3 regions of the Pandoraea pnomenusa genome follow, and region 3 is predicted to be linked to each of the others. Evidence: predicted binding sites of a transcription regulator. Region 3 holds the regulator's gene; each other region holds the start of a gene.

Region 1 (4,174 bases), 1.7 Mb from region 3:
CGGCGGCGCCGGCCATGACCGTGCCTGTCGCGCGATTCAATCGCCGCACCGCGCGGGCCGAGCTTAGCAGTCTTCGCGCCCGCGCGGCGAGCGCGATGTACGAGCCGAACACAATGGCGAGCACCGCGAGTGTGACGCCGACGACTTCGACGTAACCGAGTGCCGTGACGCGTTGCAAATCGAGCAGGTTGGGCAGCAGGGCGAAGTAGAAAACGACGACCTTGGGATTACCCATCGTCACTGACAGGCCGCCAAGGAACAGGCGCCACGATTGTTCGCGCGGCGCGGCGCTCAACGGCTCGGCGGGGGCGCTGGCGGGCGCGTGCCACATCTTCCAGGCGAGATACAGGAGATAGGCGGCACCCGCGTACTTGATCGCCAGGAAAACGCCCGAGAACGTGTGCGCCAACGCGGCCACACCGAGCACGGCGAGCGTGAGCCAGACAACGTCGCCGATCGCGACGCCAGCGGAGAAGGCGATCGCGCCTTGCGTGCCGCGTCCGAGCACGCGCGCCACGATTGCGGCGATGCCCGGGCCGGGCGTACCTGCGCCCACGAACAGCGCCAGGGCGAAAGTCAGCAAATGTGTCCAGTCCATCGCGGTGTCTCCTCGCGGTGATGACGATCGGAATGATTCGAAAGGGGGGCGCTTACCGGACGCCGACGCTTACCCGTGCGCGCGATGACAGTGCACCAGGCGGGGCGGGCGTCTCAGGCGCCGATCCACGGCAAATTGCGGAAGCACCAGCCGCTGACGTGCTTGCGGTGGCCGGCGCTGTCCTTGTCGCCCTCGAAGCCTTCGAGGATGTCGAACGACTTCGTGAACCCGGCTTCGTAGGCGACCTTGGCAGCCGCCTTGGAGCGCGCGGCGCTGCGGCACAGGAACAGCAGCGGTGCATTCCTGTCGGGGGCCTGCGACGTCAGCTGCTCCAGAAAATGCTCGTTGGGCACGCCGCCCGGATACCGCACCCATTCGACGTTAGCGTACTGGCCGTCCGGCACTTGCGGGCGGCCCACCCAGTCGAGTTCGGCGCGGGTGCGCACGTCGATCAGACGCACGTTCGCGTCGGCATTGAGCAGCGCCATCGCTTCTTCGGGCGTCACCGCCCCGGCGTAGGCGAGTTGTCCGGTGGCACGGCGTTGTTCGGCTTGTTCGAGAATGGCTTTGGCGCTTGTCATATTGCTGTGATCTCGCTGGTCGAAGGTCGTCCTTCATTCTAGCGTGCACTTTACGGGAGGTGCGCATTCCGTCAATCGGACAAATGTCGCCCGGCGGTGGTCGGGAGGCGGACGTGCAAAGGCGTGGCGCGGTAATGCGCATCCGGACGGTGCGAGTCGCTGCACAACTTCGGTTCGTCGGTAACCGATGGCGGCACCGAAAAGGTGCATAATCTCTGAATGCACCATATCGGTGATGTTTTGGGGCGTGACGCACCGAAATGGAGAATCGCGGTCCACAAGCGGGAATTCGGCGCTGGTCGCACCAGAATCGAATATTTCCTTAGAAATCAGTGGGTGAGGATGATGCGACGCGGGTCGGTGCCACGTTGGCACGCTTCCTGCTTAACACAGGCGAATCCGAACACGGAGTTCGTTAAGAGGGTGCGGCGACGCGGGCGATGAGCGCCAGCAGCGCCAGATTGAATCTTTCGGGAGATAGCATGAGCAAATCTGTGGCAGATGTGATGAATCTGGTCAAGGAAGAAGACGTCAAGTTCGTCGACTTCCGCTTTACCGACACGCGCGGTAAGGAACAACACGTCTCGGTGCCGGTGTCGCACTTCGACGCAGACAAGTTCGAGAGCGGCCACGCTTTCGACGGTTCGTCGATCGCAGGCTGGAAGGGCATCGAAGCCTCGGACATGCTGCTGGTGCCGGACGCGAACACCGCGTACGTCGACCCGTTCTACGAAGAAAGCACGCTGGTGCTGACCTGCGACGTGATCGAACCGGCCGACGGCAAGGGCTATGACCGCGATCCGCGCTCGATCGCCAAGCGCGCCGAAGCGTATCTGAAGAGCACGGGCCTGGGCGACACCGCCTTCTTCGGTCCGGAGCCGGAATTCTTCATTTTCGACTCGGTCCAGTGGAAGACCGACATGTCGGGCACGTTCGTGAAGATCAACTCGGAAGAAGCCCCGTGGTCGTCGTCGCAAGACTTCGAAGGCGGCAACACCGGTCACCGTCCGGGCACGAAGGGCGGCTACTTCCCGGTCGCTCCGGTCGACACGTTCCAGGACATGCGCTCGGAAATGTGCCTGTTGCTCGAGCAACTCGGCGTGCCCGTCGAAGTCCACCACCATGAAGTGGCAGGCCAGGGCCAGAACGAAATCGGCACGAAGTTCTCGACGCTGGTCCAGCGCGCCGACTGGACGCAGATCCTGAAGTACGTGGTGCACAACGTGGCGCATAGCTACGGCAAGACGGCCACGTTCATGCCGAAGCCGATCGTTGGCGACAACGGTTCGGGCATGCACATCCACCAGTCGATCTGGAAGGACGGTCAGAACCTGTTCGCCGGTAACGGCTACGGCGGTCTGTCGGAGTTCGCGCTGTACTACATTGGCGGCATCATCAAGCACGCCCGTGCCCTGAACGCGATCACGAACCCGTCGACGAACTCGTACAAGCGTCTCGTGCCGCACTTCGAAGCGCCGGTGAAGCTGGCCTACTCGGCCCGTAACCGTTCGGCCTCGATCCGCATTCCGTACGTTGCCAACCCGAAGGGCCGCCGCATCGAAGCGCGCTTCCCGGACCCGATGGCCAACCCGTACCTGGCATTCTCGGCCATGCTGATGGCCGGCCTGGACGGCGTGCAGAACAAGATCCACCCGGGCGAGGCTGCCGACAAGAACCTGTACGACCTGCCGCCGGAAGAGGATGCAAAGATCCCGACCGTGTGCGCGAGCCTCGAACAGGCCCTCGAGTATCTGAACGAAGACCGCGAGTTCCTCACGCGCGGTGGCGTGTTCACCGACGGCATGCTCGATTCGTACATCGCACTGAAGACGGACGAAGCGCGCCGTGTGGCCATGACCACGCACCCGCTCGAGTTCGAACTGTACTACTCGCTGTAATCGAATCGCTGCGCAGGGAATGCGCCGGCATGACGGAACGCCAGCGGCCGACCGTCATGCTCGACATGCAAGGGGGATGGCCGCGGCCGTCCCCCTTTTTTATCCGTCGCCGCAAGGCGTATTCCTGCGTAGCGGGTCATGAACCTATCGCCTCGATCCTTGATGAAAAGTGTCCGCGCTGGTGCGAAACCGACCGCAAGTCCGCGCGCGCCTGCCACTGACGATTCGCCCTCCGGCGTCGGCGCCGCGCCTGGCCAGGCGCCGGCGTTGCCTGCGAGTGTCGATCCGTGGGAGGCGAAGCTCGCGGCCACCGGCATCCTGCCCGGCCTCGAAGCCTTGCCCACCGTGTTGCTCGTGCTCGAAAAGCACTCGCTGCGTGTCGTCTTCGCGAACCCGGCGGCCGAGGCCCTGCTCGCGCTCTCGCGCCGTTCGCTGTCGCAGATGACGTGGAACGACGTGTTCACGAACGGTGAGGTGCTGGCGTCGACGATGGTCGACCTCATCGCCAACCGCTTTCAGACCACACGCCTCGATCTGGTGCTCGAGCGCACCGCGCAGGAGCCTTTGCACACGCATGCGATCGTCGCGGCCCCCGAGTCGGCGCCCGATTTCGTGATCGTCGAGCTGATCGAGAACGAGCAGAAGCTCAAAAACGAGCGCGAAGAACGCATCATCGATCAGGCGCTGATGAACAAGCAGCTCATTCGCAATCTGGCGCATGAGATCAAGAATCCCCTGGGCGGGATTCGCGGGGCGGCGCAGTTGCTGGAATTCGAGCTCGATCAACGCGAGTTGCGCGAGTACACGCAGGTCATTATCAAGGAGTCCGACCGGTTGCAAACGCTGGTCGACCGCCTGCTGGAACCTCACCGGCACCCGTATATCGCCACCGACGTGAACATTCACGAAGTCTGCGAGCGAGTGCGCTCCGTAGTGCTCGCGGAGTTCCCGCAGGGTCTGTCGATCGAGCGGGATTACGACGTGAGCCTGCCCGATTTTCGCGGCGACAAGGAGCAACTCATCCAGGCGTTGCTCAACATCGTGCGCAACGGCGCGGAAGCCTTGCGCGAGCAGATCGCGCGCGGCGATGCACGCAT
Region 2 (4,174 bases), 1.9 Mb from region 3:
GTCGCGCGACGGCGTGAGTTTTCCCGGTGCGCTCAAGCGCCATTGCAGCACGCGCTGCGCCTGCGAGGCGCCCGGCGTGAGCCGAAGCTGCTGGATGGTGTAGCGCACCGGTGTGTCGTACCGGTAGGTGGTTTCGTGACGGATGATCAGGCGCATGGTGTCAGGCCGCCAGCGGGATCAGGAATGTCTGGCTGATCTTGTTGCCGAGCACGGAGACTCGCTCGAGAAACTCGGTCAGGACGGGATGCAGGCCTTGCTGCTGGATTTGCCGGATGTCGGTGTACTTGAGCTCCGCGTGGAGTTTGCCGGCATAGCGCTCGACATCGCCGGACTGCGCGTTGGCGAGCGTTGCGAGGTTTTCGCACACGCCGTTGAGCGACGCGAGCAACGAGCGCGGCATATGGGCATTGAGCATGAGCAACTCGACGACGCGCTCGGGCGTGATCACGTCGCGATACACCTTCCGGTAGATCTCGAATCCGGACACGCTGCGCAACACGGCAGACCAGTAGTAGAAGTCCGTCGGATGCGACGCGTCGGGGCCCGCCTTGTCGGCCCGCACAGCCTCGTGAAAGCGCACGTCGAGGATCCGGGCGGTGTTGTCCGCGCGCTCGAGGAACAGGCCCAGGCGCGTGAAGTAGAAGGCATCGTCCTGGAACAGCGTGCCGAAGCTCACGCCGCGCGAGAGATGCGAGCGAACCTTGACCCATTCGAACAGGTGGGCCGGATCGCGCTCCAGCAGATCGAGCATGCGTGGGAACTCGAGCCAGGTACTGTTGACGGTTTCCCAGAGCTCAGTCGTCAGCGTGCCCCGCACGGCGCGCGCGTTCTCGCGGGCGGCGGCCAGGCAGCACGCAATGCTCGACGGGTTGTCGCGATCGCGCACCACGAAGTCCAGAACATTGGCCCGGGTCGCGCGTGCGTGCTTGCGATTGAATGCAGGCTCCAGCTCGGAGATGCGCAACGTGGCGCGCCATCCCGCCTCGTTGTCGATGCCCGCCGAGAGCGCGTGCGCGATGTCGACATCGTCGTCTTCGTCGCCGAGGTCTTGCGGCAGCAGCAGGTTTTGCAGGTTGACGTCGAGCAGGCGCGCGGTATTCTCGGCCCGCTCCATGTAGCGAGCCATCCAGAACAGGTGGTCGGCGGTACGGCTTAGCATGATTTCTTCCCGTTGGGTTGCGAGGGATCGCCGGCAGGCATGCTCATTTCTCCAGAACCCAGGTGTCTTTCGTGCCCCCGCCCTGCGAGGAATTGACGACGAGCGATCCTTCGGTCAGGGCAACGCGCGTGAGCCCACCCGGCACCATGGTCACCCCCTTGCCCGACGACAGCACGAACGGGCGCAGGTCGATGTGCCTGGGCGCGATACCCGCCTCGACGAAAGTCGGACATGCCGACAGCGCCAGGGTGGGCTGGGCGATGTAGCCGTCGGGCCTGGCGACGAGCCGCTCGCGAAACGCCTCGATTTCGGCTTTCGTCGCCGCGGGACCGACCAGCATGCCGTAACCGCCGGCGCCGTGGACTTCCTTGACGACCAGATCCCCCAGATGGTCCAGCGTATAGGCAAGATCGCCCGCACGCCGGCACTGGTACGTCGGTACATTGTTCAGGATCGGCTTCTCGCCGAGATAGAACTCGATCATGTCCGGCACGAACGGGTAAATGGATTTGTCGTCGGCAACGCCGGTGCCGATGGCATTGGCCAATGTGACGCGCCCCGCCCGGTAGACGCTCAGCAGTCCCGGCACGCCGAGCGTGGAGTCGGCGCGAAACGCGAGTGGGTCGAGGAAGTCGTCGTCGATGCGGCGGTAGATGACGTCCACACGCCTGGGGCCGTTGGTCGTGCGCATGTAGACGAGATTGTCTTCGACGAAAAGGTCCTGCCCCTCGACGAGCTCGATACCCATCTGCTGCGCAAGGAATGCATGCTCGAAATATGCCGAGTTGTAGATGCCCGGCGTCATGACGACGACCGTGGGATCGTCAACGCCCGCGGGGGCGACCGCGCGCAGGCTGTCGAGCAGCAGGTCGGGGTAGTGCTCGACCGGTGCGATGCGATTCCTCGCGAACAGCTCGGGGAACAATCGCATCATCATCTTGCGATTCTCCAGCATGTAGGACACACCGGACGGAACACGCAGGTTGTCTTCGAGCACGTAGAACTCGCCGTCGTCGCCCGTGCCGGCCCGCACCACGTCCACCCCCGCGATGTGCGAGTAGATGTCGCCCGGGACATCCACCCCCTGCATCTCCGGACGATACTGCGCGTTCTTCAACACCTGCTCCGCCGGAATGACGCCGGCGCGCAAGATGTCCTGATCGTGATACACGTCGTGGATGAACTTGTTCAGCGCCTCGACCCGCTGGCGCAAACCGCTCTGCAAGGTTTGCCACTCGTGCGCCGGAATGATCCGGGGAATCAGGTCAAACGGAATGAGGCGCTCCGTTCCGGCTTCGTTCCCATATACGGCAAAGGTGATTCCGACGCGACGAAATGCCAGATCGGCCTCGGCGCGCTTGTGGTGCAGGACATCGTCGGACTGACATTTGAGCCAGTCGTCGAACCGCCGGTAGTGCGAGCGCGTCGTCCCCGTGATGCTCGCCATCTCGTTGTAGCTCTCGACCATACGCTTCTCCGCAGATTGCCGTATCGAGATCGAGCAATATCCATGCCCGGCGGGGCGCCCTGCGATTCTCGCGCCGACCCGGTGCGCTTTTTCGGTGCGACCGCCATTTCCGCTCCGCTACGCGCGCCCCCGCATCGCTTCTTACGCCGGCCATGCACCGCTTTCGTGCCGACTGCCACGCACCATGCCGGTGAAAAATCTCCCGCTACCAACGCAAAACGCCGAGGATCTCTCCCCGGCGTTCTCTCTTGCAGCCCGCTTCCAATGTCTCGCCTGCCTCAAAAACACACGCAGTCTTAAGCAGCCTTTCGCGCCTTCTGCACCGCATCCAACGCCGCCTGCGTCAGCAGATACGCGCCCGGCAAATCCTGCTCGTCACAGTTGTGCCCCTCGCCACCCCGATCCACCACCACGAAGTCACTCACTTCTTCCAACGCCAACAACGGGTGATGCCATACCCCCCTCGCATAATTCACGCCCTGCCATCCATCCGAGACGAACGCCCGCATGCGACTCACGTCCAACTCGCCCGCCGGTGCCACCACCACCAGATACGGCGTCGTCTTCAACGGGATGAACGCCTGGCTACCCAGCGGGTGACGCTCCAACATCCTCACCTCGTACGGCAACTGCCTCGGCTGACCCCGGAAGACGTTCACCAACGGTCGCCCACCCTCCGGCCCCAAATCCACCGCCGCCAGATCGTGATAACGCTCGGTCGTCCCCCCATTGATCGCGAAATGCTTCGCCCCCTCCAGCTCGATCACGTCGCCAAACTCCGCAAACGCCTCTCGCGTCAACCGCTCGATCTTCAACGCCGCACCCGCCATGTCACGCCCCCCTTTTCCACGCATTTGCCATCCCGTCCCGCGAACCATCGGCTCGCAGCAAGGACACCATGCTTCTGAACCCCTCATCGCGCCCGTCATGCGCGTCATGCCCGCGCGACGAGTGGGTCCGGTGCCGCTCGCGCCGCCCCTTTTTGCTGCGCCTGCCTACGCCTTCCTGTCGCTCAATCGCCCCCACAAACGCAGGCGCGATACGCCCCCGTCCGGAATGATGTTGAACCGGATGTGCGTGATCGCACCGAGCTTCTGCACCGGCGCCTCGAAGTGGAACTGCTTGTCCATCGCCAATTTCTGCTCGGGCAACAACACCGGCCAGAACATGGACTGCGTGATCAATGACTGCTCGGTGCCTCCAGTCACATACGCCGCCTGTATCGAGCACCGGTCGGGGAAGTTGCCCTTGAAGTGCGCGGTGTCCACTTCGATCTTCGCGATCTCGCCCGGCTGCGCCAACGCAATGATCGCCCAGTCGTTGCCCGGCTCGCGACGCCGACGCGTCTCCCATCCATCGCCCATGTTCACCCCGCGACCCGGCATCAACAGGTTCGACGCCAACCCGAAGTGCTGGTTGTTCGCGGCCACCACGTATCCCCCGTTCTCCATCGCGATGAGGTCGATGAGCTCGTCACGCGAGCGTCCCGCCCAGTCGCTCTGCGGCAGGCCGTACAGGCGCAGACGCGCCAGACCACCATCCGGATA
Region 3 (4,174 bases):
AGTCGCCGGTCAGCAGCACCCCCATGCCCAGAATGTCGATAAATACGCCGTGCATCGTGCATCGCGGGGCGAACACGCGCGAAATGTACAGCCGCAGGCTGTCGATGACAGCTGCCGTCGACATCGGTGTGGTGAACAGCGGGGTCGAGGAACGGGTGCAGCGCAGCACCAGGTCGGGCGGCGCTTCGAGGCCGTCCGCGACCACCAGGAACGGCGGTTCCAGGGCGATGACTTCGCCCATGTGACGTTTGCGGTTCTCGTCGGTCAGGCGCTGGTAATAGCGCAGTTCGGCCTCGCCAAGCACCTGGATCCGGTTCGGGTGAATGAGGTTCAGGTGACCCACGAGGTCCGCGCTGGAGGTTGCGGTAGCCACGCTTTCAGGCGTGAAACCGCGCTCCCATCCCTCATGGCCGGTCAGCCACGACAGGCGCAGCGTGGCTGCGTTGTCGTCGAATATGCTCTGCGCGTTGATGCCGGTCAGTTCCACCGCGTCGCCTCGTTCGGTTGGGTGTGGGAGCTACGGAATTCGTCAGTCTTTGCGGCGATACCCGTGAATATCGGCGGAAATCGGCGAGCCCCCGCGGGCTCAGGGCTGCCAGTTCGCGAGCGCGGCGTGAATGACTTCGGCGTCGGGCGCCGTGGTCAATGTCTCGCGCATCGAGCGATCGGAGAGCAACTGGGCAATTTCGGACAGAATCTCGAGATGTTGCTGGGTCGCCTGTTCCGGAACCAGCAGGAAGAACAGCAGGGAGACGGGCTGGCCGTCGGGCGCTTCGAAGGGAATCGGGTCGGCCAGGCGCACGAAGGCGGCCATCGGATGTTTCAGACCCTTGATCCGGCCGTGCGGAATCGCCACGCCTTCCCCCAGCCCGGTCGAGCCCAGACGCTCGCGCGCAAACAGATTGTCGGTGACAAGCGCGCGCGTGAGCCCGGCATTGCTCTCGAAGAGCAGCCCGGCTTGCTCGAAGACGCGCTTCTTGCTGGTGACGGACAGTCCAAGCAGGATGTTGGACGCAGGTAAGAGTTTGACTAAACGATTCATCTTGTAATGCGGGCGAACGCGTAGTCGCCCTCCAACCCCCGATTGACCTCGCATTATAGACCACCCGTCGCTGCGCCCGCGCCAACGCGCGGAACTCGTCGGGACCATACAAAAGGGGCCGTTCAACGGCCCCGCGGTGGGTGATGCCAGACTTATGACAGACGTGGGTTCGCGCGTGAGGTTCCGTGCGGCTTCGCGTCAGTGTCGGTCAATGCGACGACCTCTCCCGGATGGACTTATTGCAGCGGTTCCGCCTCTGGAGGTTGCTGGTGCTTGAGTGCCTCGCGGCCGTGATCCTGAACCTTGTCCTTGTATTGCATTACCTTGCGGTCGAGCATATCGATCAGCTTGTCGATGGCGGCGTACATATTCTCGTCACACTTCTCGACGAAAATCTCCTTACCCTTGAGATACACCGTGATGCTGGCGATCTGGCGCCCGGTCTTCTCCTTGGTCTTGTCGACAGAGAGGATCACCTCGGCGCCGATGAGCTGATCGAAGTGCCTCAACACGCGTTCGAGCTTGTTGACGACGAATTCGCGCAGCGACGGCGTGAGTTCGAGATGATGTCCACTGATCTTCAGATTCATAGCTGCTCTCCTTGCTGAAATGCCGAAGTGCAGGCCGCGTCACGAGCGACGCCGGCTGACGAGAGCCATTGGCGTGACGCAATGTCGCACTGCGGCGTAATGCCCCAGCGAGCCAACATGGCGCACTAGGACCGTACTACAAAGATTTGCGCAAGTTGACTGCGGGGATTCGCATGGCCTCGCGGTACTTCGCGACAGTGCGCCGCGCCACCACGAACCCTTGCTCTGCCAGCAGTTCCGCGATACGGCTGTCGGAAAGGGGGCTCTGCGGGTCTTCTGCTCCTATGAGTTGCTTGATGAGTGCGCGGATGGCCGTCGATGACGCTGCGCCGCCCGCCTCCGTGGCCACGTGCGAACCAAAGAAGTACTTGAGCTCGAAAGTCCCGAATGGAGTGAGCATGTACTTACTGGTTGTCACCCGTGAAATCGTGGATTCATGTAAACCCAGCGTATCAGCAATCTCGCGTAAAACCAAGGGCCGCATGCCGATTTCGCCGTGCGTGAAGAAGTTCTTCTGACGCTCGACGATCGCCTGTGCGACACGCAGGATCGTGTCGAACCGTTGCTGGATGTTCTTGATCAGCCAGCGGGCTTCCTGGAGCTGTTGCTGCAGATTGCCGGTGCCCGGATCGTTGCGGTTGTTTCGCAGAATTCGCGCGTACATCTCATTGATGCGCAGCCGCGGCATGACCTCGGGGTTGAGTTCGGCGATCCAGTTGCTGCCCTGCTTGCGCACCAGCACGTCGGGCACCACGTAATCGGCCTGCGGCGAGCCGTAGGCCGCGCCGGGGAAAGGGTCGAGCGAGCGAATCAGGTGATGCGCCGCGCGCAGGCTGTCTTCGCTCACGCCGAGCAGGCGACGCAAACGCGTGTAATCGCGCGCGGCGAGCAGTTCCAGGTGATCCGAGACGATGCGCAGCGAGAGCGTGCGCACATTGCTCGGCGGCAGGCGCTGCAACTGAAGGCGCAGGCATTCGGACGGCGTACGGGCACCCACACCGGCCGGATCGAAGCTCTGCAGGAGCGCGAGCGCCGCGTTGATCTCCTCGGTCTCGAGCGCCAGCTCTTCAGGCATATCCGCCTGGATTTCGTCGAGCATGGTGCCGAGGTAGCCGTCTTCGTCGAGCGATTCGATCAGGAATTCGACAAGCGCGCGATCGCGCGGCCCCGCCTTGGTCAGGCGCAGCTGCGCGAGCAGGTGTTCGCGAAGGTTGGGGTGATCGACGTGCAACTGCGGGCGCGCGTTGTCGTCGTCGTCCGAGGCGCTGCCCGAACGGGCGAAATCGTTAAGACTCCAATCGCTGCCGCTGTCCTGGTTGCTGTCGTCGAAGCGGGTCTGGCCGTCGAGCTCGCGGGTTTCGTCATGGCCGTTGGCGGACTCATGGCCCTCGCTGGCGCTGCTCGCCGACGTGCTGCGCTCGTTGCGAAGCGACCCGTCCGTGCCGACACGTACCGAGCCCGCGAGCCAGTCGTCCTCGCGCTCGAGCATCGGGTTCTGGGTGAGGGCGTGCTCGACTTCCTGCTGAAGTTCGAGCGTCGACAGTTGCAACAACCGGATGGATTGCTGCAACTGCGGCGTGAGGGTCAGGTGCTGCGAGGTGCGGAGTTGAAGAGTCGGTTTCATAGCGTGTCTCGCCTTCATTGTAGAGGCTTTGTCACGCCAGCGGAACCGGCCCGGCGCCCTATCGGAGGCAGGGTTTACATGCGAAAAATTTGCTTTACATCCGGAAATTCTCGCCCAGATAGACGCGCCGGACGCTCTCGTCGGCCACGATCTGGTCGGGGGTGCCCGCGGCGAGCACCGAGCCTTCGCTGATGATGTAGGCGTGATCGCAGATGCCGAGCGTTTCCCGCACGTTGTGGTCGGTGATGAGGACACCGATGCCCCGATCTTTCAGAAAACGCACGATTCGCTGGATTTCCAGCACGGCGATCGGATCGACGCCGGCAAACGGCTCGTCGAGCAGGATGAAGCGCGGTTGCGTCGCCAGCGCCCGGGCGATTTCCACGCGGCGGCGCTCGCCGCCGGAGAGCGACATGGCCGGATTCTCGCGCAGATGGCTCACCTGGAGCTCGTCGAGCAGGGCTTCGATGCGTCGCTCGATCTCGTCGCGCTTGAGCGGCTTGCCCTGGGCGTCGACCTGCAGTTCGAGCACGGCGCGAATATTGTCCTCGACCGTGAGCTTGCGAAACACCGATGCTTCCTGCGGCAGGTACGAGACGCCCATGCGGGCGCGTTCGTGAATCGGCAATTCGCTGATCAGGTTGCCGTCGAGCTGGATTTCGCCGTCGTCGGCGGGCACGAGTCCCACGATCATGTAGAACGAGGTCGTCTTGCCGGCACCATTGGGGCCGAGCAATCCCACGACCTCGCCGCTTTTCACGTCCAGCGACACGTCCTTCACGACGGTGCGCGCGCCGTATTGCTTCTTGAGCGAGCGCACGACGAGCGCGCTCGGCTTGCCCGACGGCCCGGCGCCCGGGTTGATGGTCGAGGCGTTGTTGGCAGAATTACTCACGCGGATTCCCGATGCTTTTGGAG

Evidence for each region. The regulator sigma-54, encoded in region 3, starts transcription at its own class of promoters, with help from an activator protein. The targets are predictions, from matches to a motif close to TGGCANGNAANCTGCTTT.
Region 1: a site for sigma-54 is predicted at 1,549-1,566, ahead of glnA (type I glutamate--ammonia ligase). Genes of this name have one in related genera too.
Region 2: a site for sigma-54 is predicted at 2,658-2,675, ahead of LV28_RS37000 (circularly permuted type 2 ATP-grasp protein). Genes of this name have one in related genera too.

Annotation. Positions count from the first base shown of each region.
Region 1 is NZ_CP009553.3:3,126,893-3,131,066, reverse strand. It holds gene LV28_RS37885 (LysE family translocator) at 1-598, opposite strand, end outside; gene LV28_RS37880 (rhodanese-like domain-containing protein) at 712-1,179, opposite strand; gene glnA (type I glutamate--ammonia ligase) at 1,662-3,077, shown strand; gene glnL (nitrogen regulation protein NR(II)) at 3,345-4,174, shown strand, end outside.
Region 2 is NZ_CP009553.3:2,922,323-2,926,496, forward strand. It holds gene LV28_RS36990 (transglutaminase family protein) at 1-156, opposite strand, end outside; gene LV28_RS36995 (alpha-E domain-containing protein) at 161-1,159, opposite strand; gene LV28_RS37000 (circularly permuted type 2 ATP-grasp protein) at 1,203-2,627, opposite strand; gene LV28_RS37005 (ureidoglycolate lyase) at 2,924-3,481, opposite strand; gene alc (allantoicase) at 3,623-4,174, opposite strand, start outside.
Region 3 is NZ_CP009553.3:4,836,411-4,840,584, reverse strand. It holds gene hprK (HPr(Ser) kinase/phosphatase) at 1-487, opposite strand, end outside; gene ptsN (PTS IIA-like nitrogen regulatory protein PtsN) at 587-1,042, opposite strand; gene hpf (ribosome hibernation-promoting factor, HPF/YfiA family) at 1,279-1,632, opposite strand; gene LV28_RS45630 (RNA polymerase factor sigma-54) at 1,769-3,256, opposite strand; gene lptB (LPS export ABC transporter ATP-binding protein) at 3,351-4,121, opposite strand; gene lptA (lipopolysaccharide transport periplasmic protein LptA) at 4,144-4,174, opposite strand, start outside.